DNA from 2 places in the Aeromonas rivuli genome. Region 1 is predicted to be linked to the other one. Evidence: riboswitches for the same ligand, from Rfam matches in the RefSeq annotation. Region 1 holds a riboswitch; the other holds the start of a gene.

Region 1 (4,209 bases):
AGCAGCCGTGCACGCCGAGGGCGTGCAAGGTGTGCAGATCGGCCTGGATGCCGGCGCCGCCCCCGGAATCCGAACCGGCTATGGTCCAGACGATGGGTTTGGCTGCCGGTTGTGGCGCCATTGGCTTCATGCCTCTTCCTTGAGGTTGGCGGCTTGATGGTAAATTTCGCCCCCCTTCTCCTTGAACGTTTCCGCCATCTTGGCCATGCCGCTCTCCACCTCGGCCTGCACCCGCTGCTGCTGGCCATTCATGTCCACCAGCTTCACCTCTATGGTCTCCAGCTTGGCGGCATCGAGTCTGGCGGCGTAGTCGCGCACGTCCTGGGTGATCTTCATGGAGCAGAACTTGGGGCCGCACATGGAACAGAAGTGCGCCACCTTGCCGGACTCCTGGGGCAGGGTCTCGTCGTGATAGGCACGGGCTGTCTCGGGATCCAGCGCCAGGTTGAACTGATCCTCCCAGCGGAACTCGAAGCGCGCCTTGGACATGGCGTTGTCGCGGATCTGGGCGCCCGGGTGACCCTTGGCGAGATCCGCTGCGTGGGCGGCAATCTTGTAGGTGATGAGGCCCTGTTTGACGTCCTCCTTGTTTGGCAGCCCCAGATGCTCCTTGGGGGTGACGTAGCAGAGCATGGCGCAGCCGTACCAGCCGATCATGGCGGCACCTATGCCGGAGGTGAAGTGATCGTAGCCGGGGGCGATATCGGTGGTGAGCGGGCCCAGGGTATAGAAGGGCGCCTCGTGGCAGTGCTCCAGCTGCTCGGTCATGTTGCGCTCGATCATGTGCATGGGCACGTGACCCGGCCCCTCGATCATCACCTGCACATCGTACTCCCAGGCGATCTTGGTGAGCTCCCCCAGGGTGCGCAGCTCGGCGAACTGCGCCTCGTCGTTGGCATCATAGATTGAGCCCGGACGCAGGCCGTCGCCTAAGGAAAGCGCCACGTCATAGGCGGCGCAGATCTCGCAGATCTCGCGGAAATGCTCATAGAGGAAGCTCTCCTTGTGGTGGGAGAGGCACCATTTGGCCATGATGCTGCCGCCACGGGAGACGATGCCGGTGAGGCGCTTGGCGGTCATGGGCACGTAGCGCAGCAAGACACCGGCGTGGATAGTGAAGTAATCCACCCCCTGCTCGGCTTGTTCGAGCAGGGTGTCGCGGAACAACTCCCAGGTGAGATCCTCGGCGATGCCGTTGGTCTTCTCCAGGGCCTGATAGATGGGCACTGTGCCGATGGGCACCGGGCTGTTGCGCAGTATCCACTCGCGGGTCTCGTGGATGTAGCGGCCGGTGGAGAGATCCATGACGGTGTCGGCGCCCCAGCGGGTGGACCAGACCAGCTTCTCCACCTCCTCCTCGATGCTGGAGGTGACCGCCGAGTTGCCGATGTTGGCGTTGATCTTCACCAGGAAGTTGCGGCCGATGATCATCGGCTCGGCCTCCGGGTGGTTGATGTTGCTTGGGATGATGGCGCGGCCGGCGGCCACCTCGGCGCGCACGAATTCCGGGGTGATGTTTTCCGGCAGGCGGGCGCCGAAGCCCTGGCCGGGATGCTGGGTCAGCAGCAGCTCGGAGCGCACCCGCTCACGACCCATGTTCTCGCGAATGGCGATGAACTCCATCTCCGGGGTGATAATGCCCTGGCGGGCATAGTGCAGCTGGCTGACCCACTTGCCAGCCTTGGCGCGGCGCGCCTTGGGCAAATTATCGAAGCGCAGGTGATCCAGCCCCTCGTCGGCGAGGCGCTCCTGGGTGAAGTGGGAACTCAGCCCCTCCAGGGATTCGGTGTCGCCCCGCTCCAGGATCCACTGTTCACGCAGACGCGGCAGACCGCGGCGCACGTCGATCTCGGCCAGCTCGTCACCATAGGCACCCGAGGTGTCATAGACCGGCACGGATTCATTGGCTTCGAACTTGGGGTGCTCCTCGCTGCCACCGATGAAGGTATCGGCCAGGGCGATCTCCCGCAGCCCCACCTGAATGTCTGGGCGCGAGCCCTGGATGAAGATGCGTCTGGAGTTGGGGTGGGCCATGCCCTTCAAGTTATCGATAAAGCGCTGGGCGCTGGCGCGTTGCTGACGACGGCTGGCGACGGCTGGCTTGATCTGTTCAGATACGGCGTTTTCTGAAACGGACTCTGCTTCTGGTGCGGACTGGATGGGGGTAGACATAGCAAAACTCACATTAACTGGTTGAAGTTATGGGTGTTTGCTTGTCTGGAGTTCGAGGAGAAGTGATGAACCTGTGGGTGAGATGTGCTTCAAGAGGGAGCGAGCCCGGGAGCTGTGCCTCCCGGCTCTGCTGTCTGGATCCCCCCTGTTCGGGCGGGCCGTGTGACGCCGCGATGGACAGGCTGGACGGGACAGACTCCCTCTTGTGCGCCCTGACTCATCGCGGATTGACCCTTCGATGAGCGGGAGAGGCTTGTCCCTCTCCCCGCGCGGCAACCCACTGGTTACCCTTGTTTCCCTTCGCAGGTTCTAGCCTGATCAGGTTCCACGGATCCCGAATTAACGGTCTCAGCTTCGCGTCGTTCGACGGTCGGCACTCCGACAAGATGTGCGCCAGTATATACGGCCTATCTTTTAACTCAACCATGATTTTTTCACTACAATGAACCTTGTTCATTAACATAGGGATGATGTTTATTATGAACCACAAAAAGACACTTATTCTTGGCATGTGCTGCTTCGGTTTATATGGATGCGACAGTAGCAATGACAGCAAGACTCTGGCCGAGCAATTTATTTATGATCCCGCGACACAGGTTATTGAAGATGACCAGCATACATCAGTGTTTATTTCGGCATTAAATATGAATGGACTGGATACTGGCAAGATAAAAAACATCTCCTTCCATATAAAAACAAAAAATGGCAATTTTGCCAAGCCCGTCTCTGCCACATATGATTGGAGCTATCTATCCAACAATGGACTATTCAATGCTACAAATAACAGCGTGCAAGTTCCGATATTTGGCCTCTACAGTGACTATCTGAATGAGCTCACGATAGACATTCAGTATATCGATGACAGCATCTACTCATTTCCGAAGGCGATCCCCGCGGCCACCTATGTAGATAGTGCGGGTATTTACGACAACGTTAGCATCAGCATCAAGCCAACCGCCACACCGAGTTACAGTTATTTTTATCTGAAAGGGCAGCTCAAGACCCCCATTATTATGGATATAGATGGTGAAGTACGCTGGGATGCAGGTATAAAAAGGAATTCCAACCCATCAATTTTCATCAACAATACTTTTTGGACAGGGAATTTTAAGGGGGCGGCTACCGCTATCGATACTCTGTCTCTATATGGGAAAACTGGTTTTTTGAATGTCAGTGGCACAAGGATGGGTAGCGATTCTTATTTTCATCACAATATAGATCCAGGCAAGAATGGGGTGCTAATTGAACTGGACGGCACTACCGACGGGGTATTAAAAATAGAGTCATTCTTAAGTGAAATAGACGAGTCAGGCAATGTGATTAAAGAGTGGGATCTCGGCAAGATATTTTCTGAATATATGGTGCAGGAGGGGGATGACCCCAGCAACTTTGTCAGAAACGGGGTGGATTGGTTCCATATGAACGCAGCCACTTATGATCCAGCCGATGACACCTTGCTGGTCTCCAGCCGTGAAAACTTCGTGGTAAAACTGGATTACAACACAGGGAAAATCATCTGGTTACTGGGAGATGAAACTAAACACTGGTACTCCTACCCTTCTCTACAAAAGTTGGCCTTGTCACTCTCCTCAGGGCAAGTGCCTATAGGGCAGCATGCTGTATCTATCACCAAAGAAGGGAAATTGATGCTGTTCAACAACGGGCTGAAGAGTTTCAATCATCCCTCTGGCACCCCTGCTGGCATCGACCTCGCAACCAGCCAGACAGCCATCTTCGATATTGATAGTCAGAACAAAACTGGCCAGATGATTTGGAGTTTTGACGATGGTATTTATTCGGATATCTGCTCGAGTATCTATCAGGACCAGCTATCTGACCAAGGGGACTTTCTGATCAACTACGCAGCCGCCGATGACAGAACCCGAGTTGTCATCCAGGGAATAAACAAAGAGAAACAGAAACTGTTCGAGTTTACCTACCCAAGCCCAACCCCCTGCGCCACCTCATGGAACGCGATCCAGATTCCTCTCGAGAACATTCACTTCCAATAGGCAACAAGCTAGCGCCACCCGTGGC
Region 2 (4,209 bases), 1.2 Mb from region 1:
GCAGTTGCATCAGGGCCAGGCCCCCGGCGGTGGCGAGATCAAAGTCGAAGCGCAGTGCCTGATAGATGGCCACTTCCAGGGTGGTGGACTTGGGGCCGCCCCCCAGGGCCAGCACAGTGGTGAAGCTGGTGAAACAGAGCATGAAGATGAGGCTGGCGAGCCCCGGCAGGGCGGCGCGAATGAGCGGCCACTCCAGCAAGCGGAAGATGTGTGAGGAGCGCATGCCCAGCTGACTGGCCAGGCGCCAGCTCGATTCGGGGATGGTCTCCAGGCTCTGCAGCAGCAGACGGGCCGCCAGGGGCATGTTGAAGAAGACATGGGCCAGCAAGATGCCAAACAGGCCATACAGATAGTTGCCAGGATCCAGGCCGAGGGCTCGCAGCAGCTGCGGCAGCCAGCCCTGGCGGCCATGGACCGCCACTATGCCGAAGATGGCGATGATGACCGGCAGCACCAGGGAGAGGCCAAACAGCTTGAGCAGCAGGCGACGGCCGGGGAAACGGCGCCGGGCCAGGGCGCGGGCCACCGGAATGGCGAGACCCAGGCTAAGCAGGGTTGAGAGCAGGGCCTGTCCCAGACTGAAACCCAGTACATGGCGCAGATAGGGGTCTGCGAGCAGGCCGGACAGGGAGAGGGTCCCCGCCTGCCACAACAGGGCCAGCAGGGGCCCCAGGGCTAGCAACAAGATGAGACTGGTGGCGCCGAGACCCGGCAGCCACCAGCAGGGGCGGGTCTGATTCACTGAGTGACGGCTTGCAGCCACTCGCGGATCCAGCCCTTGCGGTTGCTCGCCACCTCATCAGAGGAGAAGCTCAGGGTCTTGGCCGGGGTGATCATCTGTTCGAAGCCTTTGGGCAATTCGGTATTGATCACCGGATACATCCAGTTGCCGGTCGGGATCACCTGCTGGAAGGCGGGACTTATCATGAACTGAAGAAACTGATCCGCCAGCTTCTCCTGCTTGCTGCCCGCCAGCTTGGCGGCCACTTCCACCTGACGATAGTGGCCTTCGCTAAAGGCGGCAGCCTGATACTGGCTCTTCTGCTCGGCAATCAGATGATACGCGGGGGAGCTGGTGTAGGAGAGCACCATGTCAGCCTCGCCATCCATGAACATGCCATAGGCCTCGGACCAGCCCTTGGTGACGGTGACCGTCTTCTTGGCAAGCTGAGCCCAGGCTGCAGGCGCCTCATCCCCGTAGACCGACTTCATCCACAGCATCAGCCCCTGACCCGGGGTGGAGGTGCGCGGATCCTGATAGATCACCTTGAGATCCGGGCGCTCGACCAGCTCTTTCAGGCTAGTGGGGGGCTGCTTGAGTTTGTCCTTGTTGTAGACGAAGGCGAAGTAGCCGTAGTCGTAGGGGACGAAGGTGTCGTCTTGCCAGCCACCCGGCACCCTGAGGGCGCTCAAATCGAGATGATGCTTGGCAAAGAGGTCGCTCTTCTTGGCCTCTGCCACCAGCGCATCATCCAGTCCCAATACCAGATCCGCCTTGCCATGGCCCCCTTCGAGGCGCAACCGGTTGAGGATGGCGACCCCATCTTCGAGGGGAACAAGATTGAGGGTGCAAGCACACTGCTGCTCGAAGGCTTGCTTGATCTTGGGACCGGGTCCCCACTCGGAGGCGAAAGAGTCATAGGTATAGACGGTGAGAATCTGGGGCGAGGCTGCGTTGGCGGCGACGGAGATCAACAGGCCAGCGGCGGCAGTGAGCATGGTTTTCATCTATGGCACTCCTGTGAGGTGCCGACGGATGAGGAGGCGCTGTGCGCCTCTAGCCTCAAATTCCTCCGCCAGCATTATCTGGATCAGGTTCACGGGTATCATCTCAGCGCCTGGGCGCACCCCGTTTGAGCAAGGAGTCGCATTGTATTAACCTTCTGGAGGGCAGGCCAGCACAATCTGGTGTCGGGCCAGGCCCCAGTCGAGAGAGGAGTTCTGCGTGATCATCAGTACCAAGGAAAGGCGCGCCTTCCAGCGCATGATTATCAATGCCCCTATCACCCTCTATCAGGGCGATACCGTGCTGATGGGGATCTGCCGGGATCTCAGCGCCACGGGCATGGGCATATTGGTCAATGAGCACAATCTGGAGCTCGGTCTGCCGATCCGGGTCAGCCTGGCCACCCACAGCAACCTGTTGCCACCGTTCGAGGCTCAGGCGCGCATCATCCGGGAGCTGGATGCGCAAGAGGGGACCTTGCTGGCGGTGGAGTTCCTTCCCATCCGTTGATAGGGCGCTCGCGGGGCGTTGCATCATCCATCTCCGGTCTGCTTGCGGCGCGAAAGTGGGGGCGAGATGGGATGACCCGCCGGCCCTTTTACCCTCCCACCTCCTCGCTGCGCACCGCCTGAATACTCAACTGGCCACTGTCTACCAGCGTCTTGCTGCTCGCGGCCAGCTGGCCTGGGGGTAACTCGGCGGGGCCGGTTGGTTCCATCAACAGGTAGCGTTGACCTTCCCACATCAGGCTCTCCTGGCTGCTCTGGACGGGCAGTGCGACGCCGAGCAGGGCATGGCCCGGTACGAATACCATGATCTGGGGGAGTTCTGGGAAGAGTTGCGCCAGCAGCGCGGCCATCAGGGTCACCTTGCTGTCGCAATCCCCACGATTCTGCTCCAGCACCTGACGGGGGGTAAGCAGACCTCGCCCCCCCCGGCCGCTGGGTTCATCGAGCAGCAAGTAGGGAATGTTCTGCACAAAATCGAGCACCCGGGCCGTGGTGTTCTGATAGGCCTCAAACTCGGTGGCCCCCCCCTGTTTGAGCAGGTCGGCAAGGGGCGCCAGTTCGTTGCGGCTCTCCAGGGCAATGCGCACATGATCCTGCTTGATGGCTCTGCTGCCATCGGGCGGGGTGAAGTACTGGAAGTAGTATTGCCGCAGCCACCCCTGCTCCAGTTCGGCGCGGCGACTCTCCACCCAGGCGATGGCCGCTTGCGCCTTATCCTGGTTACGGCTCTTGAGGCTCAGCTCGAAGGCGGGCCTTGCCAGGGAAAACTGCACCTCGGGAAACTTGTCATTCGCCTCGCGCAGCAGGCTCTGCCAGACATCTTCTTGCATCCGTGCCGGGCGATAGGCGATAAGCGGCGGCAAGGAACCGGTCGCCAACTGATAGCTGAGTTGCTGGGTCTCCCCTTTGTTGTCCTGCCAGCCCACATTGAGCAGACCTGCGCTGTTGATAAAGTGGCTCTGGGCGGCAAGCGCCTGGTTTATCCCACCCAGGCTCAGCAGCAAAGAGAGGCGCCATGTCATGACTAAGAGGGTTCTGCTCATCGGGGGTCAACATCTCCTGTGGGGTCGGCACAGCCATGAAAACGGGGAGCCAAGGCTCCCCGTTCATACTACAGCGTTCAGCGTCAGCTGACCTGCCTGACGTCGATGGCATCCCGATCCCGGGTGGCGATGTGGTGATGTCGTCCGTCAGGCATCGATGATGTTCAGACTCAGATCCAGCTCGGCTGCCGTGCTTCGAAAGCATCGATGGCGGCCCCGTGTTGCAGGGTCAGGCCGATGGCATCCAGGCCGTTGAGCAGGCAGTAGCGGCGGAACTCGTCGATCTCGAAGCTAAAACACAGCGCACCGGCGCGCACCTGGTTCGCCTCCAGATCCACGTCGATCTCGATTCCCGGCTGGGCGGCAACCAGCTGGAACAGCGCCTCAACCTCATCCTCTTTCAGGCGCACCGGCACCAGGCCGTTGTTGATGGCGTTACCGTAGAAGATGTCGGCAAAGCTCGGCGCAATGATGGTCTTGAAGCCGTAATCCGCCAGCGCCCAGGGGGCGTGCTCGCGGCTCGAGCCACAGCCGAAGTTCTCCCGGGCCAGCAGGATGCTGGCACCGGCATAGCGCGGCTGGTTGAGCACGAACTCCGGGTTGGGCTGCTGGCCGGCGTCATCCAGGAAGCGCCAGTCGTGGAACAGGTGCTTGCCAAAACCGGTGCGGTTCACTTTTTGCAAAAACTGCTTGGGAATGATTGCGTCGGTATCGACGTTGGCGCTGTCGAGGGGGACGACGATCCCTTGGTGTTGCTTGAAGCCTGTCATCTTGTTGATCTCCAATTACAGCGCGCGAATGTCGGCGAAACGACCGGTAACGGCGGCGGCGGCGGCCATGGCCGGGCTCACCAGATGGGTGCGGCCGGCGCGACCCTGGCGACCCTCGAAGTTGCGGTTGCTGGTGGAGGCGCAGCGCTCCCCCGGTTGCA

The links. A riboswitch is a leader RNA that binds a small molecule or an ion and turns the genes downstream of it on or off. The one in region 1 is predicted to bind thiamine pyrophosphate.
Region 2: another riboswitch for thiamine pyrophosphate. It lies ahead of thiB (thiamine ABC transporter substrate binding subunit); the one in region 1 lies ahead of thiC (phosphomethylpyrimidine synthase ThiC).

What each region holds. Positions count from the first base shown of each region.
Region 1 covers NZ_CP079742.1:383,933-388,141, reverse strand. Annotated here, with positions in the region: gene thiE (thiamine phosphate synthase) at 1-130, opposite strand, end outside; gene thiC (phosphomethylpyrimidine synthase ThiC) at 127-2,172, opposite strand; TPP riboswitch at 2,450-2,563, opposite strand; gene KYK33_RS01725 (aryl-sulfate sulfotransferase) at 2,652-4,184, shown strand.
Region 2 covers NZ_CP079742.1:3,549,230-3,553,438, reverse strand. Annotated here, with positions in the region: gene thiP (thiamine/thiamine pyrophosphate ABC transporter permease) at 1-763, opposite strand, end outside; gene thiB (thiamine ABC transporter substrate binding subunit) at 739-1,728, opposite strand; TPP riboswitch at 1,772-1,862, opposite strand; gene KYK33_RS16340 (PilZ domain-containing protein) at 1,946-2,236, shown strand; gene KYK33_RS16335 (transglutaminase domain-containing protein) at 2,325-3,278, opposite strand; gene leuD (3-isopropylmalate dehydratase small subunit) at 3,449-4,048, opposite strand; gene leuC (3-isopropylmalate dehydratase large subunit) at 4,064-4,209, opposite strand, start outside.